Regions from separate parts of the Kitasatospora sp. NPDC089797 genome, predicted to be linked through region 2. Evidence: riboswitches for the same ligand, from Rfam matches in the RefSeq annotation. Region 2 holds a riboswitch; each other region holds the start of a gene.

Region 1 (12,760 bases), on a different contig from region 2:
GGAGCCGTGCTCCAGGATCCGGGTGACGGTGAGCGGTACGTCCTGCATCGTGCTGAACACGGGTCCTCCTCGACCGGGCGGCACTGACGGCTCCCGCGACGCACCTACCGGGCGGTAATGCACGCGGACGTGCCCGATTGTGCCGTTCCGTCCGCCCGCTGTCAGTACCTCGGGCCCGTTGCACGGATCACGGGTTCGTCCCGGTTCCTCCCGGGGCGGTCAGCCGGCGGTCGGGCCGTCGACCTGGTCGCGGTCGACGGTGAGGGTCACGCCGCCGTAGGTCTCCTGGACGTTGCCGCGGTACTGGTGGACGCGCCGGCGGGAGCGCCAGAGGTCCGGGGTGAGCGGGCCGGAGCCGGCGGTGTCGGCCTTGTCGTCCCAGCGGGCGTACCAGACGGCGTCGGGCAGCGGGCTGCTGCCGGCCCGGGCGGCGGCGGCCAGGTCGGCGATGCCGGAGTCCAGGCTGGAGTAGAAGCCGGCGCGGTAGCCCGCCGCGTGCAGCGCCTGGGTCCAGCCGAGGGCGAAGTCGACCACGGCCTGGCCGCAGCCGGCGTCGTGCATCGGGTAGGCCTCGATGTCCAGGTAGACCGGACTGCCCTGGCCGAACCCGAGCGCACGCATCGCGTGCAGCGCCTCGCCGGCCTCCTCCCGGCCCTGCTCGGCGGCCTCGGCCGGGTCGATCCGCCGGGGCTTGCGGCTCAGCTCGGCGCACGGCGCCTGGCGGCCGACGTGCACCGGGAGGAAGCGCCAGCCCATCGCGCGGGCCTCGTGGACCCAGTCCACGGTGAGCCGGGGCTGGGAGCAGCCGCGCTGGGAGCCGCTGACGTAGATCCCGACCGCGCCGTACGGGGAGGCGGGGCGCCAGGCCCGCAGGGCCTCGGGCGCGGGTGCGGTGCAGGCGTCGAAGGCGGGGCCGCTCCACTGGTCGCGGATCCGGGGCGGGCCGAGGCGGTCGGGGAGGGAGAGGGCGCGGATCCGCGGGACGGCCGCGGCGGCGGTCCGGGTGCGGGCCTCGGCGCTCGCGCCCGTCCCGTCGGTGGCCAGCAGGAGCACGAGGGAGGCGGCGAGGAGGGCCGCGGGGCGGAGATAGCGCACCCGGCCTTGATACTGACGGACCGTCGGACGAACGCGGCAACCACGCCGCAGGCCTTCGACGAGTCCACCCTTTCGGCCGCACCCGTCCGCATCCGTCCTGATTTCTGTAACGAGCTTGCTGGTTCATCACTCCTTACGGCAAACTCGTCCGCATGCCCACGTCCCATGCCGGCGAAACCGCTGCCCCCACCTCGGCCGCCGCGGTCGCCGAGGCCCTTGCCATGCCGCCCGCCCCCCAGGGCGAGCCCGCCGGCGAGCGCGGTGGCCGGCGACGAGGCGGGGAGCCCGGCTCCGCGGCGCCCCCGGGGGTGCGAGCCGGCCGGTCCACCGGTCGGCTCGGCAAGGCCCTGCGGCGCCCGGAGCGGATCCCGGCGCCGCTTCTCTGTCTGGTCGCGATGTTCCTGGTGCAGACCGGGATCGCCCTGTCCAAGCCGCTGTTCGGCCCGCTCGGGGTGAGCGGCACCACCTTCCTGCGGCTGGGCTTCGCCGCGGTCATCCTGCTCGCCCTCACCCGGCCCCGGCTGCGCGACAAGCGCCCGCGCGACCTCGCCGCGGCCGCGGCGCTGGGCGTGGCCTCGGCCGGCATGACCTTCCTGTTCGCCGGGGCGATCGACCGGCTGCCGATGGGCACCGCCGCGACCATCGAGTTCCTCGGCCCGCTCGCGGTCGCCCTGGTCTTCGCCCGGCGCGCCAGCCACCTGCTCTGGGCGCTGCTCGCGGCGGCCGGCGTGGTCCTGCTGACCCTGCTCGGCGAGGGGGACGGCGGCGGCTCGCTCGACCCGGTCGGCCTGCTCTACGCCTTCGGCGCGGCCGCCTGCTACGCGGTGTACATCCTGTTCACCGACAAGGTCGGCGCCACCTTCCAGGGCTTCCAGGGCCTGGCGGTGTCGATGACGGTCGGTGCGCTGGCCCTGGCGCCGTTCGGGCTCGGCCAGGCCTGGGACGGACTGACCGCGCCCGGGGCCTCGCCGCTGGTGCTGCTCGCCTCGGTCGCCGGGGTCGCGGTGCTGCTGCCGGTGCTCCCGTACGCGCTGGAGATGACGGCGCTGCGGCGGATGCCGCAGCGGGTGTTCAGCGTGCTGGTCAGCCTGGAGCCAGCGGTCAGCGCGCTGGTCGGCCTGGTGGTGCTCGGCCAGGTGCTGGGCGTGCCGCAGTTGGCCGGCATCGGGTGCGTGGTCGCGGCCAGCGTGGGGGCCACGCTGACCGGGCGGCGCTGACCGTCCCGGCGCCCGCGGCACCCGCGGCCGTGACGGCGTGAACGGTGCAGACGGGCTTGACGGCGTGAACGGCGTCTACGGCCAGAGCAGGGAGCGCGACCACTCCGGGGTGCGGACCGGGCCGGTGCGGGTGTAGCGCAGCCGGACGTGCCGCCGCTGGGCGTCGCCCTGCCAGAACTCCACCTCGTGCGCCCACAGGGTGTAGACCGCGTGGCCGGGCGCGACCGCGTCCGGGGTGGCCTCCAGGCGGCGCCGGGCGACCGCCACCGCCTCGTCGTACTCGGACAGTCCGCCCAGCGGCTCGCTCTGCCGGCCGACCAGGGCGCCGACCCGGGCGGCGGGCGAGCGGGTGGCGAACTCGGCGGCGGCGACCAGGTCGGCGGCCCGCTCGACGGTGCCGCGGACCCGCACCTGGCGGCCCAGCTGCGGCCAGTAGACGCTCAGCGCGGCGGCCGGGTGGTGGGCCAGCTGGCAGCCCTTGGGGCTGTCCGCGGCGGCGGAGAAGTTCCAGCCGGTGCCGGCCGCGTCCACGTCGCGCAGCACCAGCACCCGGGCGTCCGGCATGCCGTCGGCGTCGACCGTGGAGAGGGTGAAGGCCTGCGGGTCCAGCACCCCGGCGTCCAGCGCGGTGGAGAGCCAGTCCACGAACAGCGGACCGGGCTCGGCCGGGGCGGCCTCGTGGTCGAAGGAGGGCAGCGGTCGGGCCATCGGCGGGCGGCCGAGCAGCAGTTCGGGGACCGACCGCGGTCCGGGCCGACGCTCGTCCAGCGGTGCCGGGCCCGCCTGCGGCTGCGGTTCCGGTGCGGGCCTGGCCCCGTCCGGGCCGGTCAGGCCCTCGTCCTCCGCCGCCATCGCGCGCCTTCCTTCCGATTGCCGCGGTCGTCGCCCCGGCCGGGCCGTCCGTTCCGGGCCCGGGCGCGTGGAGCGCTGTCGGAGCGCAACCGTACCGCCGTGGACCGACGGCACCGGGCGCGGGCCCTCGGTGGACGGATCCGGGCTGCTGGGGCCCACCCGGCGGGCATCCGTCGCGCACCCGGGACGCACCCGGGACGCACCCGGCGCCGGACGCACTCGTGGGCGGTGCCGATGGCGGCACCGCCCACGAGGCCGGCTTCGCGGCGACCCTTTCCGCTGGCCGGTCAACGCTGTTCCGATCTCCCCGGTCCGCACCCGGACGGACCCGCCGTCCGGAGACCGTTGCGACCCCTCCGCGGATGCTCAGCTCACCCGCGGTCGTCCACCACCTCCGGCGCCCCCGCCGGTGGTGGTGCCGGGAGGGGTCAGCTGAAGATCGGGGCGAAGATCACGTTGATGTTCTTGTTGCCCTGGCCGGCCAGGATGTTGCCCGCGTTGTCCTTCACCGCGAGGGTGTTGCTCTGGTTCGAGGCGCCGGAACCGGTCGCCGTCTGCTGGGTGGAGACGTAGTTGCCGTCGACCCCGCCGAACACGTTGCCGCTGCCGGTGTTGGACACCACGCCGGCGTTGGAACCGGCCGCGGCGCCCGCGCCGCTGTCGGCGGTGGCGGCACCGGCGCCCAGCAGCAGCAGACCCGCCGCCAGCGGGGCGGCGAGCAGGAACCCGGACACCCGGCGGGTGTTGATGCGAGCCATGTGAGCCTCCAAGAAGCTGTTCATCGTGCATTGGTCGAGCAAGGGGTGCGGGGGTTCGCCGGCCAGACGAACACCTGCAGGCTGCGACGCCGGGACACAGACTTCCGCAACAAATCGACAAAGCACTAGCCAGCGGAGCAGTTTTCGCCCGTTCGCGTGATATCCACCGAGGCCGCGCATAACGGGCACCGATCCGGACAGTGCCCCGACACACCGCTACTGACCTGCGATTTCGCCCGAACGGCGGCCGCTCTGCGGCCCTCCGGAAAGGGCGCGGCGGCCTCATCGGAAACCACCGGGCGCACCACCCCGGCGCAGGGCGACAGGGAACACGCCCCCGAAAAGTTCGACCACCCTTCCATGTCGACTTTCCAGCCATTCCCAGACCATCGGAAAGTCGTACCGAAAAGACGGATCGACGGGTGCGGAAATCCGCATCCGCCGACCACTTGCGTGCTCTGAAAATCAGACCATCTTGCCCGGATTGAGGATTCCCAGCGGGTCGAAGACCGCCTTCACCTGCCGCTGCAGCTCCAGCCCGACCGGCCCCAGCTCACGGGCCAGCCAGTCCCGCTTGAGTAGCCCCACCCCGTGCTCCCCGGTGATCGTGCCGCCCAGCTCCAGCCCGAGCGCCATGATCTCGTCGAAGGAGCGCTGGGCCCGGAGCGCCTGCTCCGGATCCGCGGCATCGAAGATCACGATCGGGTGGGTGTTGCCGTCCCCGGCATGGCTGACCACCCCGATGGTCAGCCCGTGCCGATCGGCGATCACCGCGACGCCGTCGAGCATCTCGGCCAGGCGGGAACGCGGCACCGCCACGTCGTCGATCATCGTGGTGCCCAACCGGTCCAGCGCGGGCAGCGCCAACCGCCGGGCCGCGAGCAGCAGATCGGATTCCGCCTGGTCCTCGGCCGGCACCACCTCGGTCGCCCCCGCCGCCCGGCACAGCTCCACGACCCGGGCCGACTCGGCCGCCCGGTCCGGCCCGTCGAAGGCCACCAGCAGCAGCGCCCGGGTCGACTCCGGCAGACCCATCTGCCCCAGCTCGTTGACGGCCCGGACCGAGACCGCGTCCATCAGCTCCATCAGCGAGGGGGTCAGCCCGTGCTCCATCACCGCGCAGACCGCCGCACCGGCGGTGGCCGCACTCGGGAACTCGGCCGCCAGCGCCAGTTGGGGGGCCGGCGCCGGCCGCAGCGACAGCACCGCCCGGACCACCACCCCGAGCGTCCCCTCCGAGCCGACCAGCAGCCTGGTCAGGTCGTACCCGGCGACGCCCTTGGCCGTCCGGCGTCCGGTGGACAGCAGCCGCCCGTCCGCCAGCACCACGTCCAGCCCGAGCACGTACTCGCTGGTGACGCCGTACTTCACGCAGCAGAGCCCGCCCGCGCCGGTGCCGATGTTGCCGCCGATCGTGCAGGACTCCCAGCTGGACGGGTCCGGCGGATAGTGGAGCCCGAACTCCTCCACAGCGCGCGACAGTTCGGCGTTCACCACACCGGGCTCGACCACCGCGACACGATTCACCGGATCGATCTCCAGGATCCGGTTGAGCTTCACCAGCGACAGCACGATGCAGTCGTCGACCGCGTTCGCCGCCCCCGACAACCCGGTCCGGGCCCCCTGCGGCACCACCGGCACCCGCAGCGCGGTGGCGGTGCGCAGCACGTGCTGCACCTGCTCGACGGTCTCCGGGAACACCACCGCGGCGGGCACCCCGGCGGCGCAGAAGCCCGCCATGTCATGGCTGTAGGCGGCGGTCACGTCCGGGTCCACCACCACCGCCCCCGCCGGGAGGCCCTGCGCCAGCCGGTCCGTCAGATCACTCATCGCCGCCTCCACGCGCCGCCGCACCCCCGCCACCTCCGCACTCTGCCCGCAGGGCAGGGGGTGGGCAAGTGGGCCTCGGTGCCGGGCCGGCCGTTCCCCCCGGCCCGGCTACCGGCGGCTACCGGCGGCTCACCGGCTCCTGGAGCTCCACGACCCAGCCGGCGACGTCCTCCGGGCACTCCAGGTAGCGCTCCCGGGCGTACCCGGCCGAGCGGTAGCCGTTCTCGTCGATGAAGCGGGCCAGCGCCTGGATGCTGCCCATCGACCCGTCCATCGAGCCGCGGTGGACGATGGTCGCCGCCTCCTCGATCGGGGCCAGGTCGACCACCTCGAAGTCCTCCCGGCCGCCCCGCACCGAGGGCGCGACCTGGACGGCCGCCAGCACCACCACCGACCCGTCCCGCTCCGGCGCGTCCTCGTACCGGGCGACGGCCGGACCGACCTCCTCGATCCCGGCCCCGGCCACCCGCCGGCACAGCTCCTCGAACAGCGGGCCGATCACCGGGGTGATGTCCTCGGGCTGGTAACTCGCCGCCACCCCGGACAGTTGGGCCACCCGGACGGACGGCAAGGGCTTCACCACGACATCGTGCTGGGACATGTTCCCCTCGCTCTCGATCGTTCGGAGCCTCGCCTCGACCCGGGCCAGCCGCTGCTCGTCCGCGGCGATCGCCGCGGCGAGTTGGGCCCGCCGCAGCCGCAGCATCCCGCGCAGCTCGGCCCCGGTCGGCTGCTCGTCCAGGACGGTCCGGACCTGCTGCAGCGTGAAGCCGAGCTCCTTGAGGGCGATCACCCGGTTCAGCCGGGCGAGTTGGCCCGCCTCGTAGGAGCGGTACCCGGTGACCGGGTCGACCCGGGCCGGGGTGAGCAGGCCGATCGCGTCGTAGTGGCGCAGCATCCGCACCGACACCCGGCCGTGGCTGGCGAAGTCTCCGATGTTCAACATGGTGCTCCCACTCCACGGCCTCCCACGGTGTCAGGGTCAACCCCCGCCCGGTGGACCGCCCCGGGAAACACCTCAGGGCGGGTGCCGAGTGGTCTCGGCACCCGCCCTGAGCAGGTGTGGTTCTCCTACCGGCGGAGAGCGTGGGATTCGAACCCACGGTGACGGGTCACGCCACGACAGTTTTCAAGACTGTTCCCTTAGGCCGCTCGGGCAGCTCTCCAGGCGGAGGTCAGCCTAACGGTTCCGGCGGGGTTCGGTGCACACGATTGCGCGCACCCGAGGGTCACTGGTCGCCGTCCCGCTGGCCGAGCGTGACCTTGGTGTTCATGGTCTGGCCGTTGCGGGTGTACTCGACGTCGACGGTCTCGCCCGGCTTGTGCGTCCAGATCCGGCTGACCAGGGCGGGGCCGTTCTCGATCGGGGCGCCGCCGAGCTTGGTGATGACGTCGCCCGGCTTGAGGCCGGCCTTGTCGGCCGCGCCGCCGGGGGTGACGGCCGGCTGGCCCTGGATGTCCTTGGTCTGGATCTGCGCGCCGTCGCCCTTGTAGTCGTCGTTGCGCAGCACGTCGAGCTTGGCGTAGACCGGCTTGCCGGTCTTGATCAGGGTGTCGGCGACCCACTTGGCCTGGTTGATCGGGATGGCGAAGCCCAGGCCGATGCTGCCGGCCCGGCCGTTGGAGGAGGCGTTGGACTGGATCGCCGAGTTGATGCCGATCACCGAGCCGCTGGAGTCCAGCAGCGGGCCGCCGGAGTTGCCGGGGTTGATCGAGGCGTCGGTCTGCAGGGCGTTCATGTACGAGGCCTGCGAGCCGGTCTCGTCGCCGGAGGCCACCGGGCGGTCCTTGGCGCTGACGATGCCGCTGGTGACGGTGGACTCCAGGCCGTACGGGGCGCCGATCGCCACGGTGGCGTCACCGACGTTGACCTTGTCGGAGTCGGCCAGCGGCAGCGGCGCGAGCTTGGCCTTCGGCGGGTTGTCGATCTTGACCACGGCGACGTCGTAGCCCTCGGCGTGGCCCAGCACCGAGGCGCTGTAGGACGTGCCGTCGGCGAACTTGACGGTCAGTTTGCCGCCGCTGCCGGTCAGGGTCGGCGCGACCACGTGGTTGTTGGTGAGGATGTGGCCCTCGGTGTCGAAGACGAAGCCGGTGCCGGTGCCCGACTCGCCGTTGCCCTGCGCCTTGATGGTGACGACGCTGGGCAGCGCCTTCTGCGCGATGCTGGCGATCGAGCCGGGGACGGGCTCGTTCTTCTGGGTGTTGCTGGCCTGGACGGTGGTGCTGCGGTGGTCGTCCGCCGAGGTGCTGCTGTTGGCGTGGTCGGTGGCGACCACGCCGATCGCACCGCCCGCGACGCCGGCGACCAGGGCGACGGCGGCGAGCAGCGCCACCAGGCCGCCGCGCTTCTTGCGCGGGCCGCCGGGGCCGTTCGGGCCGCCCGGGTACTCGCCCGGGTAGCCGAGCGGGCCGTTCGGACCGCCGGGGTAGCCCGCGCCGCCGGAGGTGGCGTCGTGGCCGCCCCAGCCGCCGAGCGGCTGGCCGGCGCCGAAGGGGTGCTGGGGAGGCGCGGCGGGCGCGCCCGGGGCGCCGTACGGTTCCTGGGCGTTGGCGGCCGGGGTGCCGTAGACGTCCTGGGCACCGGCCGCGGGCACGCCGTGGCTCGGGGTGGCGTACGGGTTGGTCCCGGGGACGCCCGGCGGCAGCGCGGGTGCGGCCGGGGCCTGGGCGACCGGGGCGGCGACGGGCGGCGCCGGCGGCAGGACCGGCGGCGGGGCGTCGATGTAGCCGGTGACCGGGTCGACGGCCGGCTCCTCGACGGCGGGCGCGGCGGGCGCCTCCGCCGGCGGGACCTTGGTGAAGGCGACGGTGGGCTGGTGCCCGCCCTCGGCCGGAGCGCCGGCGGGCGCGGCGGCCGGGGCCTCCGGTGCGGCCGGAGCCGCGGCGGGCCCGGGCACCCGGCTGAACGCCATGGTGGGCTGGTGACCGCCCTGGGCGCTGCCCTCGGCGGCGGCCGCGTCCGCGGTCGGCCCGGGCACCGACTCGGCCACCGGCTCGGCGGCCGGCTCCGGGACCCGGCTGAACGCCATGGTCGGCGTGTGACCGCCCTGGGCGGTGCCCTCGGACGCGGCAGCGGCCGCTTCCTGCGCCCCCGCGGGCTGCTCCCCCTGCGGCCCGGCGGGCCCAACCTCGCGCTCGGTGCTCACGGACGACCTCCATAGCTGACAGAACCAAGGACCATAGTTTTTCGCACCGACGATTCGATTGCCGTAAGGACCCCTCTGAAGAACTCATAAGAATCCTTAGCCCGCGCCGACAGCCGGGGCTCCCCACCCCCGCCCGGCGTCCCGCGATGCGGACCCCGCACCCCGTGGCCTTTGGCGTTCGTACCCGTGCCGGTTAGCCTGTCGCTCCAAACTGACACGCGGGAGCTTGGACCGACCAGGCTGAGAGTGCGCATGTCGACCGTACGCCAGGCGATCAGCCGGCGGACCGTCGAGGGGGCGCTGACCGCCGGAACCTGTCCGGGTAATGCCGGCGTAGGGAGTATCGGCCATGCCGCCTGCTTCGCCATCCTCTTCTTCCGACGCGCCCGCGTCCAAGGATTTCCCCACCGACCCCACCGACCCCGCCTCCCCCACCGCCACCGCGGTGTCCGACCAGCGGGTCGAGGCCCCCCTGGTGCTGGACACCGAGCCGCCGCGCACGCTGCGCTTCCGGGACCACTTCGCGCTCTGGATGAACCTCGGCGTCAGCCTGATCGGCTTCTCCACCGCGGCCACCGTGCTCGGCGCGAAGGGCAGCGAGCTGTCGCTGGCCGCCGCGGTGACCGCGATCGTGACCGGCACGGCGGTCGGCACCGCGATGCTCGGCGTGGCCGCGCTGATCGGCGCCCGGACCGGCGCCCCGGCGATGGCCAACCTGCGCGGCCTGTTCGGCACCCGGCTGTCCTACCTGCCGACGGTGCTGAACATCGTCCAGTGCATCGGCTGGGGCGTGTTCGAACTGCTGACCATCGCGGCGGGCGCGCAGACCGTCGCCCACACCACCGGGTACCGCTGGCTGTTCGTGCTGCTCGCGGGCGCGCTCACCACCGCGCTGACGATCTGGCCGCTGGGCTCGATCGCGGTGCTGCGCCGGTTCGTGGCCGGTGCGGTCGCGGTCGCGATGGTGTACTTCACCGTCCAGCTGGGCCGGCAGGGCGTGCCGGACCCGGGCGCGGGCAACTGGCACGGCTTCCTGGGCGCCACCGACGCGATGATCGCGGTGTCGATCTCCTTCGTCCCGATGGCGGCCGACTACACCCGGCACTCGCGCACCCCGCGCTCGGCGTTCTGGGGCAGCTTCTCCGGCTACACCGTCGCCCAGGTCTGGTGCTACGTGCTGGGCCTGATGGCGCTCCTGCAGTCCGACGGCGACCCGAGCCGGATCTTCGACTCCTTCCTCGGCGTCTGGGCCGGCTGGCTGTTCCTGCTGGTGCTGGTGCTGCGCGAGACCGACCAGTCCTTCGCCAACGTCTACTCGACCGCGATGTCGCTGCAGAACCTGCTGCCGCGGGTGGACCGCCGGGTGCTGAGCGGCGCGATCGGCGTGCTGACCACCGTGCTGGCGCTGCGGATCGACCGCTTCACCGACACCTACAGCAACTTCCTCGGGCTGATCGGCTCGGTGTTCGTGCCGCTGTTGGCGGTGCTGGCGGTGGACTACTTCTTCGGCGCCGGCCGGCACGGCTGGAACCTCTCCGAGCGGGCGCCGTCCCGCTGGACGATGCTGCTGCCGTGGCTGCTGGGCTTCGCGGTCTACCAGTTCATCGCGCCGACCGCGGTGGCCGACTGGTGGGTGGACTTCTGGACCTCCGCCCAGCAGGCGCTGCACTTCACCCCGCAGGAGTGGACCTCGGCCTCGCTGTTCGCCTTCCTGGTGCCGGCCGCGGCCACCGCGATGCTCGCCCCGCTGACCCGGCGCGCCGTCCGGGGCTGAGGCCCGGCAGGACCCGGAGGCGGAGCCGGCCCCGCAGGTTGGGGCCGTCTTCGCCTCCGCTTCACCTGCGCCCCCTATCGTTGGGGCCGTGACCAGCCCAGACCTGCCCCCGGCGGCGGCGCGCACCGCGCCCTCCGTCCAGGTGATCGCCCACCGCGGTTCCTCCCACGCGCTGCCCGAGCACACCCTCGCGGCCTACCGGCGCGCGCTCGACGAGGGCGCGGACGGCGTCGAGTGCGACGTCCGGGTGACGGCCGACGGCCACCTGGTCTGCGTGCACGACCGCCGGATCGGCCGGGTCTCGAACGGCCGCGGCACCGTCTCCGCGATGACGCTCGCCGAGCTGGAGGCGTACGACTTCGGCGCCTGGAAGACCGGCCGGCCCAGCACCGACCCGGACCTGCGCGGGGTGCTGCGGCTGGACCGGCTGCTCGAACTGGTGGTGGACTGCGGCCGCCCGGTGGACCTCGCGATCGAGACCAAGCACCCGGTGCGCTTCCGCGGCCGGGTGGAGGCCGAGCTGCTGCGGACGCTGGAGCGGTACAAGATCGGCACCGCCCCGGACGGCGAGCGCCCGTCCGCCCGGATCATGAGCTTCTCCTCGATCGCGCTGAACCGGGTGGCGGCCGCCGCGCCGGACTACCGGCGGGTGTTCCTGATCGAGCGGATGCTGCCGCTGATCGGCCGGCTCCGCCCCGGGCAGCCGCTGCCGGGCGGGGCGCGGATCGCCGGCCCGGGCATCGAGCTGATCAAGGCCAAGCCGCAGCTGGTGCCCCGGCTGCGCGAGCTGGGCCACGAGGTGCACGTGTGGACGGTGGACGAGCCGGCCGACGTCGACCTCTGCCTGGAGCTCGGGGTGTCCGCGATCATCACCAACAAGCCGGCCGAGGTGCTCGCCCAGCTCGGCCGCTGACCCGGAACGGCTCCACCGCGACGCGGTGGAGCCTGATCGCCCTGGTCGGCAATCAAACCTTCCGCGCACGGTATTGCCGGAATTCTTGCGTTCGGGCGACGGAGGGTGAGCACGGAATGACCTCTTGTCGACCCTGAGTCGCGCCGCTCGAAATGGGCTCGCGGGATCCTCCGATGGTCGTTTCCCGCGCATTAACAAGGGGCATCCATCCCTCGGCATACGCTGAAGGAGGTCCGGGGGTGGCGTTGATGGTGGCGCGTGAAGTGCCGACTTCATCGACCATGGCAGTGCCGCACGGCCCAGCGAGTGTCGGGGTCGCACGGCGCCGACTGCGTCGAGATCTGGGTGACCGGCAGATACCGGAACCGGTCATCGATGATGCTGTTCTGATCCTTTCCGAACTGTTGAGCAACGCCTGTCGATACGCCCGTCCGCTCGGCCCGCTGCCCGCGCTGGGCCGCTCGGCCCGGGCCGAGGTGGTGGACCAGCTGCTGGTCGGCGTCCCCTCCGGGACGCACCCGGCGCCGGGCGGCCGGGAGCACGAGGACGAGGCGACCGAGCCGGACGGCGGCGTGCTGGTCCGCTGGCAGATGCACGCCGACGGCGTGCTCACCCTGGAGGTCACCGACGGCGGCGCGGCCACCCGGCCGCTGCCCGCCAGCCCCTCGCTGACCTCCGGCGGCGGCCGCGGCCTGAGCATCGTCGACCAGCTGGCCAGCGACTGGGGCGTGCGCGACGCCCCCGGCGAGGTCACGGTCTGGGCGGCGCTGCCCGCCCGTGCCCGGCACGCCCGCCGCACCGGGGGCGGCACCGCCCGCAGCGCGTAGGGCGCGTCCCGCTCCGACCGGCTCGCCTCCGGGCGAGCCGGTCGCGGAGAAAGTGTCAGTAGGCTTCCCGGTGAACAGGACCACCGTCCCCGGGAGAGCCGCAGCATGGGCAAGAAGGCCGCCAAGAAGGCGCCGCAGCGCCAGTCCACCACCGCCGTCACGGGCGAGATCCCCGTGGTCGGGGCCCGCGAGGACTGCCCCTGCGGCTCGGGCCGCCGCTACAAGGCCTGCCACGGCCGGGAGGCCTCGCACGCGGTGCAGGAGCTGGTGCACCGCCCGTTCGAGGGCCTGCCGGGCGAGGCCGACTGGGTCGCGCTGCGCGAGCTGGTGCCGGCCGCCACGGTG
Region 2 (3,822 bases):
TGGCAGCGAGGACATCGGCCGCACTGACGTCGGCGGTGGTCTCCCGGTCGAGCCGCGCCATCATCTCCGCCATCGTGGGCTTGGACGCCTCCCTGGCGATCAGGTCCTGCATGAACGCCTGGAGCGACTTGCCCGCCTGGGCTGCGCGGACCTTCAGGGTCTGGATCTGGTCGTCCGGGACGTCCCGGATCGTGAGGACAGTCATGTCTGCATTCTAGCTCCGTCATCTGCAAAATGCAGATGACGGAGCTCGTGCGGAGCAGCCACGACGGAGCGCCGCCCCGCGTCGACCGGGACGGCGCTCGGTGGTCCGATGTCAGTCGGCCAGCGGGAGGTAGACCCGGTTGCCCTGGGCGGCGAACTCCTCGGACTTGGCCTGCATGCCCGCCAGGGCCTCGGCGTCGAAGTCGGTCCGGACCGCGCTGGAGCCGTCGCCGTGCTCGTCGCGGATCTTCTGGGAGATCTTCATCGAGCAGAACTTCGGGCCGCACATCGAGCAGAAGTGGGCCGTCTTGGCGGGTTCGGCGGGCAGGGTCTCGTCGTGGAAGTCGCGGGCGGTCTCCGGGTCGAGGGCCAGGTTGAACTGGTCCTCCCAGCGGAACTCGAAGCGGGCGTCGGAGAGGGCGTCGTCCCAGGCCTGGGCGCCGGGGTGGCCCTTGGCGAGGTCGGCGGCGTGGGCGGCGATCTTGTAGGTGATCACGCCGGTCTTGACGTCGTCCCGGTTGGGCAGGCCCAGGTGCTCCTTGGGCGTGACGTAGCAGAGCATCGCGGTGCCCCACCAGGCGATCATCGCGGCGCCGATGCCCGAGGTGATGTGGTCGTAGCCGGGGGCGACGTCGGTGGTGAGGGGGCCGAGGGTGTAGAACGGCGCCTCGTCGCAGATCTCCTTCTGGAGATCCATGTTCTCCTTGATCTTGTTCATCGGGACGTGGCCCGGGCCCTCGATCATCACCTGGACGTCCCGCTCGCGGGCGATCCGGCCGAGCTCGCCGAGGGTCTGGAGCTCGGCGAACTGGGCCTCGTCGTTGGCGTCGGCGATGGAGCCGGGACGCAGGCCGTCACCGAGCGAGAAGGTGACGTCGTAGGTGGCGAGGATGTCGCAGAGTTCCTCGAAGTTGGTGTAGAGGAAGTTCTCCTGGTGGTGCGCCAGGCACCAGGCGGCCATGATCGAGCCGCCGCGCGAGACGATGCCGGTCTTGCGGCGCGCGGTGAGCGGGACGTACCGCAGCAGCACGCCGGCGTGGACGGTCATGTAGTCGACGCCCTGCTCGCACTGCTCGATGATGGTGTCCCGGTAGACCTCCCAGCTCAGCTCCTCGGCCCGGCCGTCGACCTTCTCCAGGGCCTGGTAGAGCGGCACGGTGCCGATCGGCACCGGGGAGTTGCGCAGGATCCACTCGCGGGTGGTGTGGATGTTGCGCCCGGTGGAGAGGTCCATGACGGTGTCGGCGCCCCAGCGGGTCGCCCAGGTCATCTTCTCCACCTCCTCCTCGATCGAGGAGGTGACGGCGGAGTTGCCGATGTTGGCGTTGATCTTCACCAGGAAGTTGGTGCCGATGACGGCCGGCTCCACCTCGGGGTGGTTCACGTTCACCGGGATGACGGCCCGGCCGCGGGCCACCTCGTCCCGCACGAACTCCGGCTCCAGGCCCTCCCGGAGGGCCACGAACTCCATCTCCGGCGTCACCACGCCCCGCTTGGCGTAAGCGAGTTGGGTGACCGCGACACCGCCGCGGCCGCGCAGCGGGCGGCGCGGACGGCCGGGGAAGACGGCGTCCAGGTTGCGCAGGTTGCCGCCGCGCGGGGAGGTGTGCTTGATCCCGTCGTCCTCGGGGCGCGCCTCGCGGCCGTCGTACTCCTCGACGTCGCCGCGCTGGCGGATCCAGGCGTCCCGCAGGGCGGGCAGGCCGCGCCGCACGTCGGGCTCGTACGCCGGGTCGGTGTACGGGCCGGAGGTGTCGTACAGCGGGACGGTCCGGCCGTTGGTGAGCTGCACCTCGCGGTACGGGACCCGCAGGTCGGGGCGGGATCCGTCGCGGTGGGCCTTGCGCCAGGCCGGGGTGGGGTAGCCGGTGCGCTCGCTGCTGGGGGCGCCCTGGGCAGACTGCGGCTGTGCGTCGAACGTGGTCATCTGACCTCTACTCCCTACGCCGGCATTACCCGGTCAGGTTCCTGCGGTCGACGCAGCCGTCGGTCCGTCCGTCGACGGTCCGGTCAGCGTCCTCTCAGCCCGGTGCTCCGAGCTCCCGCGTCCACAGGCGGTGTTGCCTGCACATGACGCCCAACACCGTAGCGAGCCGATCGCCGCAGGTCCAGACGGTGTCCGAAACGGACCCGCCGGAGGAGGGGCGGGGGAGAGGCCGGCGAAACGCCGAGGCCCGGCCCCCGCGGACGGGGTACCGGGCCTCCGGAGGTGCTCCGCGCGGCGCGCGGAGCGGGGTCAGCTCTTGGCGGCCTTCTTCACCAGGATCACCACGGCGGCGGCGATGCCGACGACCACCAGCGCCTTGATCACGATGCTCAGCAGGGCGCCGACGACGCCGAAGACGAAGGCGATGATGTTCCAGGCCAGCACCAGGACCAGCACCGGGATGACGATGTTGCGCACCCAGGAGGGCAGCGACTTCCAGAGCTCAGCCATGTCGGTTCTCCTTCTCCCCTCGGGTCGGCTGCCGTCCGGTGGCCGCATCCCGCTTTCTTCCGATGCTTCGATCGTACGGGGGCGGGGACGCCGGAACGAGGGTCCGCAGCCCGGAGAGAACCCCTAGATCACCCCGACCCCCGACCCCGGGGAGTCCCCTGAGGACGGCCCCGGACGGGGGTCGGGAAGCAGGTTCCGTACGGCGCCCGGCGAGCCCCCGGGGGAGCAGCTGGGCAGCGCCGAAGCAGCGCCTGAGCAGGGCCAGAGCGGGGTCAGACCGGCCAGCGCTCGCCGCGCCAGGCGGCGTCCCAGAACATCCACTCGTAGCGCGAGGTGGTCCCGAAGTGCTCGACCACCCTTCGCCGTTCGGCCGCCGACAGCTCCTCGCCGATCCGGTCGGTGAGCTCCAGCACCCGGCGCACCACCGACTGGAAGGCCTCGTCGCCGTAGGTCGAGATCCAGCGGGCGTACAGCGGTTCGGGAGAGCCCTGCGCGAGCAGCGCCTCCCCGACCCGGGCGTAGATCCAGTAGCAGGGCAGCACCGCGCCGAGCGCCTCGGCGAAGGACCCGCCGTAGACGGTGGCCAGCAGGTAGCTGGTGTAGGCCCGGGTGGTCGGCAGCACCGGCTCGGCCGCGGCCGCCTCGGCGGTGCCGCCGAAGGCGGTCAGGAAATCGGCGTGCATGCCCTGCTCGGCGGCGATCGCGCCGACCGCGTCGTCGGCGAAGGCCCGGACGTCCGCCTCGCCGGGCGCCTTGGCGGCGCAGACGGCGAGCGCGCGGGCGTAGTCGCGCAGGTAGTGCGAGTCCTGGACGACGAAGTGGCGGAAGGCCTCGCGCGGCAGGGTGCCGTCGGTGAGGCCACCGAGGAAGGGGTGCGCGAGGATCTCGGCGTAGATCGGCTCGATCGACGCCCAGAGCTCGTCGGTGAGGCTGGGGCTACGGGTCATGCGGACGACCCTACGACCCGGCCCGGCTCCGGCCTCCGGCGCCGGTCCCGTCCCCGGCCGCCGGCCGCTGGCCGCCGGCCCGGGCGCCCGTCCCGCGCCCGCCCCGCTCCGTCCCCGCGGCCGGTGCTCAGTCCTCCGGCGGGGAGAACACCACCAGCACCCGCAGCTCCTCGGTGATGTGGTGGAACCGGTGCGGGGTGCCGGCCGGGACGTACACCACGCTGCCGCGCCCGA
Region 3 (12,760 bases), on a different contig from region 2:
TGTTGAACCCCAGTCGATCGACTGCCCGCCCCGGCTCCCGTCACGTCCTCGGTGGGGCTGCTCAGAAACCGCCGGTCTGCTCGTCCCGACGGCGCTGCCAGCGCTGCTCCACCCGGTCCATCATCCCGGCCTTGCGACGCGGGGCGGCGGCCTGCCGGGGACCCGAGCCCTGACCCGCGGGAGCACGGCGCCAGCCGGTCACCGCGAACACCGCGCACCCGAGCATCACCAGGAAGCCCACGACGCTGACCCAGATCTGGTCCGGTACGACCATGCCGCCCATCAGCAGGCCGACCCCCACCACGAAACCGGCGACGGCCAGGTAGACCCGCCGACGGGTGAAAGTGCGCAGCCCGGTTCCCTCGAGCGCCGACGCGAATTTGGGATCTTCGGCATACAGCGCTCGCTCCATCTGGTCGAGCAGTCGCTGCTCGTGCTCCGAGAGCGGCACGGAGTCCTCCTACTCGTCGGTCGCGGGTGCGACCGGTCCGCCACCCCGGTCGGGGAGGCCAGTCCAATCAGCCTTGGGCATGCGGTCGGACGCCCGTGCGGGGGACCCGGCCCGTGTCGTCCATATGCCCCACGCATCCGGCTGTCATGCTTTCCGGCTTTACCCAGATCATACGGTCCGTGGGCCGGTTACGGAGTGGTCTGCGCCGCGTGGGCCGGGCCACTTCGACCGGGCGGGGCCGCACCCGGGTCAACGCCGGGGGCCTCGGACAAGTGCCCGACCTGTTGGAATCGGTCCGGACCTGGGGAGCACCGGGGGCGCACCGGGGCGAGCAGCAGGCGTGCGGCGGCCGTCCGGGAGACGAACCGCCGCCGCACGGTGGGTGAACCGTACGGCGGCGGGCCGGGGCTCCGGGGCCCGGGCGGAGCGGTGATCCGGGTCAGACCAGGGTGGCCAGCAGGTGCAGCTGGGTCGCGACGGCGTGGAAGGCGGGCTGCGCGGCGGCGGCCTCCTCCAGCTTCAGCAGCGCCTCCATCGCGCCCGGCTCGGTGTCCACCAGCACCCCGGGCACCAGGTCGGCGAAGACCCGGACGCCGTGCACCGACTCCACCCGCAGGCCGGCGCCCTCGGCCAGCCGGCCCAGCTCCTCGCCGGTGAACCGGCGCGGCATCGGGTCCTGCTCGCCCCAACGGCCGTCGGCGGCGGACAGCACCGTACGGGCCTCGGTGAAGTGGCCGGCCAGCGCGCGGGCCAGCACGGCGCCGTTGCGGTTGGCGGCCAGCAGGCTCACCAGCCCGCCCTTGCGCAGGGTGGCGGCCAGGCTGCCGAGCGACTCGGCCGGGTCGTCCACGACCTCCAGCACGCCGTGGCAGAGCACCGCGTCCACGCTGCCGGGGGCGATCAGCTCGGGCAGCGTCTGGGTGTCGCCCTGGACGGCGCGGACCAGGTCCGTCACGCCGGCCTCGGCGGCCCGGCGCTCCAGCGCGAACAGGGCGTCCGGACTCGGGTCGACCACGGTGACCCGGTGGCCGAGCTTGGCCACCGGCACCGCGAAGTTGCCGGTGCCGCCGCCGGTGTCGACCACGTCGAGCACCGGCTGGTCCAGCTCGGCCGCCCGGTTCTCCAGGGCTGCCCGCACCACCTCCCAGACCACGGCGGTACGCAGGGCACTGCGGGGACGCGTCGGGTACAAGGTGGGACTCCTCGGCACGTGCAGATCGATCAGGATGCCTCCACCTTAGGGCCTGGTGGCCGCGCCGTTCGCGCCCGGGGAGTCGTCGCCGACGAGCGGCAGCCGGGGCGCGGGCGGGGTCGCGCGCAGGCCGAGCAGCCGTTCGACCAGACGCAGGAAGAGGGCCGAGTTGCGGATCAGGTCGTCGGCGTCGCGGGCCGAGGCGGCGCCCCGGATCCCGGCCTCGGCGGCGGCCCGGCGGCGGGCGCCGGCACCGTAGTAGAGCGCCCATTCGGCCAGTTCGGGGGCCACCTCGGGCAGCACCTCCCAGGCGCTGCGGATGGCCTTGCGCCGTCGCGGGTTCTTCTCCGGCCGCCCGCGGACGGCCAGCACGGCCGCCACCGTGCGCAGCGCGGCGAGGTGGGCGGTGGCGTAGCGCTCCAGCGGGTCCTCCAGCAGCCGGGCGCGGGCCAGCGTGCGGTGGGCGTCGGCGAGCAGGTCGAGGGCGGCGGGCGGCGCGGTGCTCCGGCGCAGCACGGGATGGACGTCCCGCGCGGCGGGGCGTCCGCCGACCGGGCCGGGGTCGTGGGGCAGGGCGGCGGAGTGGAGGCGGGCGGTGACGGGCTCCGGATGGCTGATGGTCATGGTCTCCCCCGTTCCGAGGCAGCGCCCGGGCCGGGTGGCCCGTGCGCCTCCATCGTGAACGGCCCCACTGACAATCCGGCCCCGGGAACGGGCGTACCGGCGGCGGGCGCGGTCCCCCCGGTCCGCGCCGCCGCCGTCTGCCGTCGCCCCGCCCACCCCCCACCGGGCGGCGGAGGCGAACTCCCCCGTTCTCCCCCGTACGGTGACCGGCCTCCCCCCGGCCCGCTCCGCCGCCCCGTGCCGGCGGTGCGGGGCCCGGAACCGGCGCCCGACGGACGGACCCCCGCCCCCGGGCCCTCCGGGCCGGTGGTCGGACGGATCCGCCACCCGGGCGGCCGGCGCCCGACGCGCCGTCCTCCCGGGTGCCACCACTCTCCCGTCCCGGCAGGTCGGCGGGCCATCCGCTGACGTACTCAACCGCGGATCTGAGTACCCGTACTCAGTCGGCCGCGGCCGGGCGGGCACGGAACCGCGGCGGCGGCCCACCGCGTCCCGGGTCCGGGTACGGTACGGCGGGGCCGGGCGGTCCCGGCCGGGGCCGCGGGCCCCGGGACGACGAGGAGGGGAACCCCATGACGGTCCTGCCGCTGATCTTCACCAGCGGCCTGGCCAGCGGCATCAACGCGTACGCGGTGGTGCTGCTGCTCGGTCTGCTGGGCCGGTTCGCCGGGGCGGACTCGGTACCGCACGCGCTGGAGCGCACCGACGTGCTGATCGCGGCGGCCCTGCTGTTCCTGCTGGAGGCGGTGGCCGACAAGATCCCGTACGTGGACACCGTCTGGGACGCCGTGCACACCGTGATCCGGCCGGTCGCCGGCGCCGTGGTCGGCGTGCTGATCGCGAGCAACGACCCGGGCTCGCTCAGCGAGGTCGCGGCCGGCGCGATGGGCGGCACCACGGCCCTGGTCACCCACCTGGTGAAGGCCTCGCTGCGGATGGCCGTCAACACCACGCCGGAACCGTTCAGCAACATCGCGGTCAGCCTGACGGAGGACCTCTCGGTGGCCGGCCTGGTCACCCTGGCGATCTTCCACCCCTGGGCGGCCGCCTCGATCGCCGCCGTCCTGCTGCTGGCCGGCCTGCTGCTGGTCCGGCTGGCGGTCAACCGGATCCGGGCCTTCCGCGCCCGGCGGCGCGAGCGCAGGGCCGCCCGGGCGGCCGCTGAACGGCCGTCCGCAGGTCAGCCCTAGGATCGGGGCATGGCACGGATCGTCATCATCGGCGCAGGAATGAGCGGGCTCGCGGCGGCCTCCCGGCTGGCGACCCTCGGACACCGGGTGACGGTCTGCGAGGCGGGCGGCACGTACGGCGGCATGGTCGGCCGGTACGAGCGGGACGGCTTCGCCTTCGACACCGGGCCCGGCCTGCTCGCCCTCCCGGCGGTCTACCGCGACCTCGCGCTGAAGACCGGCCGGGAGCCGCTGGAGGAGCTGGTCGACCTGGCGCCGGTGGACCCGGAGAGCCGGCACCTGTTCCCGGACGGCACCGCCGTCACCCTGCCCAACGCCTCGCGCGGCGGCGTCAGCCAGGCCCTGGACGCCGCCTTCGGCGCGGGCTCCGGCGCCCGCTGGAGCGCGGTGATGAACCACGGCCGGACGGTCTGGGAGGCGACCCGCCGCCCGCTGCTGGAGGAGCCGCTCCCGGCCGACCCCGCCCTGTTGCACGCCGACCCGTACCCCGTCCCGCCCGGGCGCGGCCTGGCCCGGCTGCGCCGCCCCCGGCCCTGGACCCTCCGGGACGTCGCCGAGCGCGAACTCGGCGCCCACCCCGGGCTGACCGCCCTGCTGTCCGAGGCCGCCGTCCGGTACGGCTTCGCCCCCGGCCGGGCGCCGGCCGGGGCCACCGTGCTGCCGTACATGGAGCAGTCCTTCGGCGTCTGGTACGTCCGGGGCGGCCTGCGGGCCCTGGCGGAGGCCGTGTACCGGCGCTGTGAGCTGCGCAAGGTCGGGTTCCGCTTCGACACCCCGGTCACCCGGGTGGTCGTCGAGGACGGCCGGGCCCGCGGGGTGGAGACGGCGGACGGCCGGATCGACGCCGATCTGGTGCTCTCCGCGATGGACGCCGGGGCCCTGCACCGCCACGGCCTGGTCGAGTGGCCCGGCCTGCCGCCCGAGCGGTCGGAGCCACACGGGGTGCCCGGCCGGTTCAGCGTGCTGCTGGCGCTGCGCGGGCCCCGCCCGGAGGGCACCGCGCACCGCACGGTGGTGCACGCGGCCGACCCGGCCGCCGAGGAGGCGTCGCTGACCGGCTCCGCCCCGCCCTGCGAGCGCCCCACCGTCCAGGTGCTGCGCCCCGACGACCCGGCGCTCCGGCCGGACGACGCCCACGAGGCCGTGGTGCTGTCGGCGACCGTCCCGGCCCAGGGCGAGGTCGACTGGACGGCCCCGGGCGTCGCCGACCGCCACGCCGACCGGCTGCTCGCCCACGTGGACGCGGCCGGTCTGAACCTGCGCGAGCGGGTGCTGTGGCGGGTGGTGCGCACCCCGGAGGACACCCGCCGGGAGACCGGCGCCCCGGCCGGCGCGGTCGCCCGCCCGGTCCTGGCCGGCTCCTCGGGCGCGTGGCTGAAGGCCGCCAACGAATCCCCGGTGCCCGGCCTCTACCTGATCGGCGGCGCCGCCCACCCCGGTGGCGGACTCGCCCGGGTCGGCATGTCGGCCTGCATCACGGCCGGGCTGGTCGGCCCGGCGTAGGCCGCGGGGTTGTCGGGGCCGCAGCGCCGCGGTCAGCCCTGGTGCCAGGTGTTCTGCTGCTGGTAGCCGTAGTTCTGGTCGTACGCCGGCTGCTGCGGGATGCCCTGGCCGTGCTGGTCGGGCTGGGGCTGCCACTGCTGGTGGTCCTGCTGCGGGTGCTGCTGCTGTGCGTTCGGGTCCCAGCCCTGCTGCTGGTAGCCCGCGTACGGGTCCTGGGGCTGCTGCTGGTAGCCCGCGTACGGGTCCTGGGCCTGCTGCGGGTAGCCGCCGTAGGACTGCTGGTCGTAGGCGTAGGCGGGCTGCTGCTGGGGCTGCCACTGCTGCTGCTCGTAGCCGGGCTGGTAGGCCGGGGCGTACGGGTCCTGCGCCTGCTGGGCCTGCGGCTGCTCGTAGTACGAGGGGGCGTAGACGCCGTCCTGGGCGAGCTCCTGCATCTCGAAGGCGGCGGTCTGCTCGACCTCCGGGACCTCCTCGGCGACCGGCTCCGGGACGGGGGCCGTGGCGGCCGGGGTCTCCTCGACCGCGCTGACCTCGCCGACCCGCTCCTCCTCCGCCGCCGCCACGGCCGCGACCGCCGCGCCGCCGGTGAGGGCGCCGAGCAGGGGGACCTTGGCGAGCGGGCCGGGCAGGCTGCCGTCGGCCTTCCGCAGGGACCAGCCGCCCTGGTAGCCGCGCTTGACCGAGAGGGTGACGAAGGCCTGGCCGACCGCGAACAGGCCCGCGCCGGCGCCGATCACCAGGACCGAGCCGAGGCCCATCCCGGCCGCCACGGCCAGGAAGCCGGCCAGGGCCAGCGCCCGCCAGTGCACCGGGGCCCGGTTCTGCAGCAGCACCTCGGCGACCAGCCAGAGCGCCACCACCGCCAACGCGACGTACAGCAGCAGGTATCCGATGCCCATCCGCGCGCTACCTCCAGTCGCGTGCCCGCGCGCGCCGCGCGTGTGCGGCGACTGTACCGGTTCAACGGCCGGGGCACCGCATCGCGTTCCCGCCCCCGGGCGGCACCGGACGCACCCGCACGGGCCCGCCACCGCGTGGCGGTGACGGGCCCGTGAACAGCGGTGATCAGCGCTGGTGGAGCCCCAGGTTCTGGTAGATCTCCAGCGTCGCCGTCGAGTGGTTGAGCGTGATGAAGTGCAGGCCGGGCGCGCCCTCCGCGAGCAGCCGCTCGGCCATCGCGGTGGCGTGCTCGATGCCGATCGCGCGCAGCGCCGCCGGGTCGTCGACGGCCGCCCGCAGCCGGGCCTCCAGCTCCGCCGGGAAGGCCGAGCCGCTGAGCTGCGGGAAGCGCTCCAGCTGCTTGGCGTTGGTCACCGGCATGATCTCCGGGATGATCGGCGTCTCGCAGCCCGCGGCGGTGACCCGGTCGCGGAACCGCAGGTAGTCGTCCACCTCGAAGAACATCTGGGTGATCGCGTAGTCCGCGCCGGAGCGGACCTTCGCGATGAAGTGCCGGATGTCCTCGTCCCAGTCGGTCGAGCGCGGGTGCATGTTCGGCGAGGCCGCGACGCCGACGCAGAAGTCGCCGATGCCCCTGATCAGCTCCACCAGCTCGTACGCGTAGGTGACGCCGTCCGGGTGACGGACCCACTCGCCCATCGGGTCCCCGGGCGGATCGCCCCGGACCGCGAGGACGTTGCGCACGCCCTGGTCGGCGTACTGGCCGATGATGTTGCGCAGTTCGGCGACCGAGTGGTCCACGGCGGTCAGGTGGGCGACCGGGGTGAGCGTGGTCTCGGTGGCGATCCGGCCGACGATGTTGACGGTCCGCTCCCGGGAGGAGCCGCCGGCGCCGTAGGTCATGCAGACGAAGTTCGGGTCCAGCGGTTCGAGCCGACGGATGGCGTCCCAGAGCCGGTGCTCGCCGATCTCGGTGCGCGGCGGCATGAACTCGAAGGAGAAGGAGCGCCTTCCGGCCGCCAGGAGTTCGCGGACCGTCTGTGCGCGGTCCGGTCTCGTGGAAGCGATGCCGAGTGCCATGCTGGCAGGTTATCGGGCCTCCGAAGGGGGCGGACAACTCGATTCCACGATTCGGGACAAGTGGTGGACCGTTCTCCGCTTGCCCTCCCCCGCTCCCCCGGCCCCGCTCGCACAGCCGTTCCCCACCGCCCCGCTACGCTTGCTGCACCCCAGCGAACCCAGCGGAGCATCATCGTGACCTCGTCCAGCAACCGGTCGGCCAACCCCATCGACGTGGAGGACGTCCGCACGCGCGTCAACGCCGCCCTCACCGCGTTCATGGACGGGCAGTCCGCGCTGCTCGGCACGATCTCGCCGCAGCTGGTGCCCGCCGCCGACGCGCTGCGCGACTTCCTGCTGGACGGCGGCAAGCGGCTGCGCCCGGCCTTCTGCTACTGGGGCTGGCGCGCCGCGGGCGGTCCCGCCGACGGCGAGGGGATCGCCAACGCCGCGGCCGCGCTGGAGCTGCTGCAGGCCAGCGCCCTGGTGCACGACGACCTGATGGACCGCAGCGACACCCGCCGCGGCCTGCCCTCGGTCCACCGCCGCTTCGAGGCGCTGCACCGGGACAGCGGCTGGCGCGGCGACCGCGAGCAGTTCGGCTCCTCGGCCGCGGTGCTGCTCGGCGACCTGCTGCTGATCTGGTGCGACGAACTGTTCCTGCGCTCCGGCCTGGACCCGGCGGCGGTGCTGGCCGCGAAGCCGGTGTTCGACCTGATGCGCACCGAGGTCATGGTCGGCCAGTACCTGGACGTGCTGGAGCCGGTGGCCGGCGACTCGGCCGACCGGGGCGCCCTGGCCCGGGCGCAGACCGTCCTGCACTACAAGTCGGCGAAGTACACGATCGAGCGACCGCTGCAGGTCGGCGCCCTGCTGGCGGGGGCCGGACCGGAGCTGGTCGGGGCGCTCGGCGCGTTCGGGCTGCCGCTGGGCGAGGCCTTCCAGCTGCGGGACGACCTGCTCGGCGTCTTCGGGGACCCGGCCGTCACCGGCAAGCCCGCCGGGGACGACCTGCGCGAGGGCAAGCGCACCCTGCTGGTCGCGCACGCGATGCGCGCGCTGCCGCCGGCCGACGCCCGGCACCTGGACGCCCGGCTGGGCGCGCCCGACCTGGCCGCCGAGGAGGTCGCCGGGCTGCGCGGGCTGGTCGCCGGCTCCGGCGCGCCGGAGCTGGTGGAGCGCCGGATCGAGGAGCTGATGGAGCAGTCGCTGGCCGCGCTGGCGGCGGCCCCGCTGGCCGACGAGGAGGCGCGTGGGGTGCTGCTGGCGCTGGCCGAGGCCGCCACCGTCCGCAAGTACTGAGGGACGACGGCGGCCCCGGAGGCCGTCAGAGCGCCGTGCGCACCCGGCGGGCGAGCTCGGCGGCGGCCGCCCGCGGGTCCTCGGCCGCGGTGATCGCCCGGACCACCACGACCCGGCGGGCGCCGGCGGCCAGCACCTCGTCCAGGTTGCCGAGGTCGATCCCGCCGATCGCGAACCACGGCCGGTCGGTGGCCTGCGCCGCCGCGTACGAGACCAGGCCGAGGCCCGGCGCGTGCCGGCCCGGCTTGGTCGGGGTCGGCCAGACCGGGCCGGTGCAGAAGTAGTCGACGCCCGGCTCGGCGACGGCCGCGTCCACCTCGGACTCGGCGTGGCAGGAGCGGCCGATCAGCACGTCCTCGCCGAGGATCGCCCGGGCGGCCGGCACCGGCAGGTCGTCCTGGCCGAGGTGCAGCACGTCCGGCCGGGCCGCGTGGGCGACGTCGGCGCGGTCGTTGACCGCCAGCAGCTTGCCGTGGCGGCGGCAGGCGTCGGCGAAGACCTCCAGCGCCGCCAGCTCCTGCCGGGCCTCCAGGCCCTTGTCCCGGAGCTGGACGATGTCCACCCCGCCGGACAGCGCCGCGTCCAGGAACTCGGCCAGGTCGCCCTGCTCGCGCCGGGCGTCGGTGCACAGGTACAGCCGGGCGTCGGCCAGCCGGGCGCGCAGGGTGTCGGCCGCCATCAGATCAGCATCGCCTGGGCGCGGCGCTTGACCTCGGTGCCGCGGTTCTCCCGCAGCGCCTGGATCGGGCTGCCGGGCAGCGACGGGTCCTCGGTGAAGAGCCACTCCAGGATCTCCACGTCGTTGTACCCGCAGTCGCGCAGCAGGTTCAGGGTCCCGGACAGGTGCTTGACCAGCCCCTGGCCGTCGATGAACGCCGCAGGGACCTGCAGCGACTTGTTGGGGCCGCGGCGCAGCGCGATCAGCTCACGCTTCCTGACCATGTCGCGGACCTCGGTGACCAGCACACCCCACTGCTCCGAGATGTCGGGGAGGTACATCCACTCGGGGACCAGGGCTTCAACATTGCTTTCGATCTCGCTCACGCCACCAGACTGCCACCTCGCCACTGCCCGGCGCTAAACGGTGGCCCCCTTGAGCGGCACCGCGGGGTCCGCGGCGAGCGTCCGGTCGAGCACCGCGCCGCGCTCGATCAGCTTCCGGCCCTGGGTGAGGTCGCGCGGCCGGTCCACCGCCAGCAGCGCGCTCGGCACCCCGCCGCGCAGCCAGAGCACCGACCAGGCGGCGTCCGACGGGCTGCCGCGCCACAGCAGTTCGTCGCCCTCGGCGTGCCGGCCGGCGTACTGGACCATCCGCCCGAACTGCTCGGACCAGAAGTACGGCACCGGGTCGTACGGCACGTCCGCGCCGAGCACCGAGGCCGCCGCGGCGCCGCCGGACTGCAGCGCGTGGTCCCAGTGCTGGACGGCCAGCCGGGCGCCGGAGCGGGCCGACGGGTAGCTGACGCAGTCCCCGGCGGCGAACACCCCGGGCAGGCCGGTGCGCAGCCGGCCGTCCACCACGACCGCGCCGGCGGCGTCCAGCTCGACGCCCGAGCCGGCCAGCCAGCCGGTCGCGGGCCGGGCACCGACGCCGACCACCACCTCGTCGGCCGGCAGTCGGGTACCGTCCGCCAGCAGCACCGCCCCGGGCTCGACGGCGGCCACGCCGACCCCGCAGCGCAGTTCGACCCCGGCCTCGGCGTACCAGGCAGCCATCGCCGCGCCGACCTCGGTCGGCAGCGCCCCGGGCACCGGTGCCGGACCGGCCTCGACCACGGTCACCGCGCAGCCCGCCTGCCGCGCGGCGGTGGACACCTCGGCCCCGATCCAGCCGGCGCCGACCAGCACCAGCCGCAGGCCGGGGCGCAGCAGGGCGCGCAGCGCCAGGGCGTCGTCCAGGGTGTGCAGCAGGTGGGCCCGCTCGGCGCCGGGCAGGGCGCGCGGGGTGGCGCCGGTGGCGATCACCAGCGCGTCGTAGCGCAGGTCGCCGCCGTCGGTGTGCAGCACGCCCGGGGCGAGCCCGGTGGCCCGGCGGCCGGTGAGCAGTTCGACGCCGAGGCCGTCGTAGTCGATGTCCAGGGTGGTGGCGTCGGCCTTGCCGAGCAGGACGTCCTTGGAGAGCGGCGGCCGGTCGTACGGCGCGTGCGCCTCCTCGCCGACCAGCAGGATCCGCCCGGGCCAGCCGCCCTCCCGCAGCTTCAGGGCGCACTGCGCCCCGGCCAGCCCGGCCCCGACGACGACCACCTGCTGCGTTGCGCTGCTCAGCTCTGCCACGCCCGTCACTGTACCCACGGGCCCGGCGGGCCCCGGGGGCGGCCGCCCGGCCCCGTCCCACGCCTCGTACGGCCCTTCGGCCGGGCCCACCCCCGGCGTTAAGGTGGGAGCACCACACGGGAGCCCGGCGTACCGGGCTGAGAGGCGGGCTGGCACGGCCCGCGACCGTCCGAACCTGATCCGGGTCATACCGGCGAAGGGAGAAGAGCAGCTTTGTCACGCTTGTCAGCAGGCAGCCACGCGGACGTGCTGGTGATCGGCGGGGGCGTCATCGGCCTCGCCGTGGCCTGGCGCGCCGCCCAGCGCGGGCTGCGGAACGTGATCGTGGTCGACCCCCGGCACGGCGGGGGCGCGGCCGGCGTCGCCGCCGGGATGCTCGCCCCGGTCACCGAGCTGCAGTACGGCGAGGAGCCTCTGCTGCACCTCGGGGTGGCCTCCAACCGGCGCTACGAGGGCTTCGCCGCCGAGCTCACCGAGGCGAGCGGCGGCCTGGACACCGGCTACCGCCGCTGCGGCACCATCGCCGTCGCGCTGGACTCCGACGACCGCGAGGAACTGCGCGAACTGCACGCCTTCCACCAACGGCTGGGCCTGGACTCGACCTGGCTGACCGGCCGGGAGGCCCGGCGGCTGGAGCCGATGCTCGCCCCGGGGGTGCGCGGCGGCCTGCACGTCGCGGACGACCACCAGGTGGACCCGCGCCGGCTGCTCACCGCCCTGGTCGCGGCCTGCGAACGGGCCGGCGTGCTGCTGCACCGGGCCGAGGCCGTCGAGCTGCTGGTCGAGGACGGCCGCGCGACCGGAGCCCGGCTGAGCACCCTGGAGACGGTGACCGCCGAGCAGGTGGTGCTCGCCGCCGGTCCGCACAGCCACCGGCTGCCCGGCCTGCCCGAGGGGGTGCTGCCCGCGGTGCGCCCGGTGAAGGGGCAGGTGCTGCGCCTCCAGGTCCCCGAGGTCTACCGGCCGTTCCTCTCCCGCAACGTCCGCGCCGTGGTGCGCGGTCAGCACCTCTACCTGGTGCCGCGCGAGAACGGCGAGCTGGTGATCGGCGCGACCACCGAGGAACAGGGCTACGACACCACCGTCACGGCCGGCGGGGTGTACGAACTCCTGCGCGACGCCCACGAGTTGGTGCCGGGCATCACCGAACTCCCGCTGCGCGAGACCGCGGCCGGGCTGCGCCCCGGCTCGCCGGACAACGCCCCGCTGCTGGGGCCGACCGCACTGCCCGGGCTGGTCGCCGCCACCGGCCACTACCGCAACGGCGTGCTACTCACCCCGGTGACCGCCGACCTGCTCGCCGACTACCTGGCGACCGGTGAAGTACCGGACCTGGCAAGGCCGTTCACGCCCACCCGGTTCTCCCCCGCATCCCCCCTGACGAAGGCCTGCGCATGACCGAGATCGAGCTGACCGTCAACGGCGAACCCCGCCGGGTGCCCGCCGCCACCACCCTCGCGGCCCTGGTGACCACCGTCAGCGCCGCCCGCACCGGTGTCGCCGCGGCCCTCAACGAGGCCGTGGTGCCGCGCAGTTCGTGGCCCGCGACGGCGCTGGCGACCGGCGACCGGATCGAGATCCTCACCGCCGTCCAGGGAGGCTGAGCCATGGCCGACGACCAACTGACCATCGCCGGGACGACCTTCTCCTCCCGGCTGATCATGGGCACCGGCGGTGCGCCGAGCCTGGAGGTGCTGGAGCGCGCCCTGCTCGCCTCCGGCACCGAGCTGACCACCGTGGCCATGCGCCGGGTGGACGCCACCACCCAGGGCTCCGTCCTGGACGTGCTGACCCGCAACGGCATCCGGGTGCTGCCCAACACGGCCGGCTGCTTCACCGCCGGCGAGGCCGTGCTGACCGCCCGGCTGGCCCGCGAGGCGCTCGGCACCGACTGGGTGAAGCTGGAGGTGATCGCCGACGAGCGGACCCTGCTGCCGGACCCGATCGAGCTGCTGGACGCCGCCGAGACGCTGGTCGACGACGGCTTCACGGTGCTCCCGTACACCAATGACGACCCGGTGCTGGCCCGCAAGCTGGAGGACGTCGGCTGCGCGGCGATCATGCCGCTGGGCTCGCCGATCGGCTCCGGCCTGGGCATCCGCAACCCGCACAACTTCCAGCTGATCGTCGAGGACGCGGGCGTCCCGGTGATCCTGGACGCGGGCGCCGGCACCGCCTCCGACGTCGCACTGGCGATGGAGCTGGGCTGTGCGGCGGTGATGCTCGCCTCCGCGGTGACCCGGGCCCAGGAGCCGGTGCTGATGG

What was found. A riboswitch is a leader RNA that binds a small molecule or an ion and turns the genes downstream of it on or off. The one in region 2 is predicted to bind thiamine pyrophosphate.
Positions count from the first base shown of each region.
Region 1: it holds a riboswitch for thiamine pyrophosphate, as region 2 does, so the genes downstream of both, AB0O91_RS09300 (cytosine permease) here and thiC (phosphomethylpyrimidine synthase ThiC) in region 2, are expected to answer to the same signal.
Region 3: it holds a riboswitch for thiamine pyrophosphate, as region 2 does, so the genes downstream of both, thiO (glycine oxidase ThiO) here and thiC (phosphomethylpyrimidine synthase ThiC) in region 2, are expected to answer to the same signal.

Region 1 is NZ_JBFBGS010000009.1:54,631-67,390, forward strand. It holds gene AB0O91_RS09255 (long-chain fatty acid--CoA ligase) at 1-60, opposite strand, end outside; gene AB0O91_RS09260 (DUF1906 domain-containing protein) at 220-1,095, opposite strand; gene AB0O91_RS09265 (EamA family transporter) at 1,248-2,312, shown strand; gene AB0O91_RS09270 (pyridoxal 5'-phosphate synthase) at 2,388-3,164, opposite strand; gene AB0O91_RS09275 (hypothetical protein) at 3,593-3,922, opposite strand; gene AB0O91_RS09280 (FAD-linked oxidase C-terminal domain-containing protein) at 4,388-5,752, opposite strand; gene AB0O91_RS09285 (MerR family transcriptional regulator) at 5,871-6,698, opposite strand; tRNA gene AB0O91_RS09290 (tRNA-Ser) at 6,831-6,918, opposite strand; gene AB0O91_RS09295 (trypsin-like peptidase domain-containing protein) at 6,982-8,901, opposite strand; TPP riboswitch at 9,110-9,258, shown strand; gene AB0O91_RS09300 (cytosine permease) at 9,251-10,675, shown strand; gene AB0O91_RS09305 (glycerophosphodiester phosphodiesterase family protein) at 10,764-11,588, shown strand; gene AB0O91_RS09310 (ATP-binding protein) at 11,870-12,415, shown strand; gene AB0O91_RS09315 (DUF5926 family protein) at 12,521-12,760, shown strand, end outside.
Region 2 is NZ_JBFBGS010000031.1:90,061-93,882, forward strand. It holds gene AB0O91_RS25110 (antitoxin) at 1-205, opposite strand, end outside; gene thiC (phosphomethylpyrimidine synthase ThiC) at 317-2,131, opposite strand; TPP riboswitch at 2,126-2,260, opposite strand; gene AB0O91_RS25120 (DUF5326 family protein) at 2,441-2,641, opposite strand; gene tenA (thiaminase II) at 2,914-3,588, opposite strand; gene AB0O91_RS25130 (cupin domain-containing protein) at 3,716-3,822, opposite strand, start outside.
Region 3 is NZ_JBFBGS010000028.1:44-12,803, forward strand. It holds gene AB0O91_RS22950 (DUF3040 domain-containing protein) at 62-451, opposite strand; gene AB0O91_RS22955 (methyltransferase domain-containing protein) at 891-1,643, opposite strand; gene AB0O91_RS22960 (SAV_6107 family HEPN domain-containing protein) at 1,689-2,267, opposite strand; gene AB0O91_RS22965 (DUF4126 domain-containing protein) at 2,840-3,457, shown strand; gene AB0O91_RS22970 (FAD-dependent oxidoreductase) at 3,467-4,960, shown strand; gene AB0O91_RS22975 (hypothetical protein) at 4,993-5,859, opposite strand; gene metF (methylenetetrahydrofolate reductase [NAD(P)H]) at 6,026-6,940, opposite strand; gene AB0O91_RS22985 (polyprenyl synthetase family protein) at 7,115-8,221, shown strand; gene thiE (thiamine phosphate synthase) at 8,247-8,900, opposite strand; gene AB0O91_RS22995 (Rv2175c family DNA-binding protein) at 8,900-9,265, opposite strand; gene AB0O91_RS23000 (FAD-dependent oxidoreductase) at 9,299-10,504, opposite strand; TPP riboswitch at 10,602-10,714, shown strand; gene thiO (glycine oxidase ThiO) at 10,709-11,893, shown strand; gene thiS (sulfur carrier protein ThiS) at 11,890-12,099, shown strand; gene AB0O91_RS23015 (thiazole synthase) at 12,103-12,760, shown strand, end outside.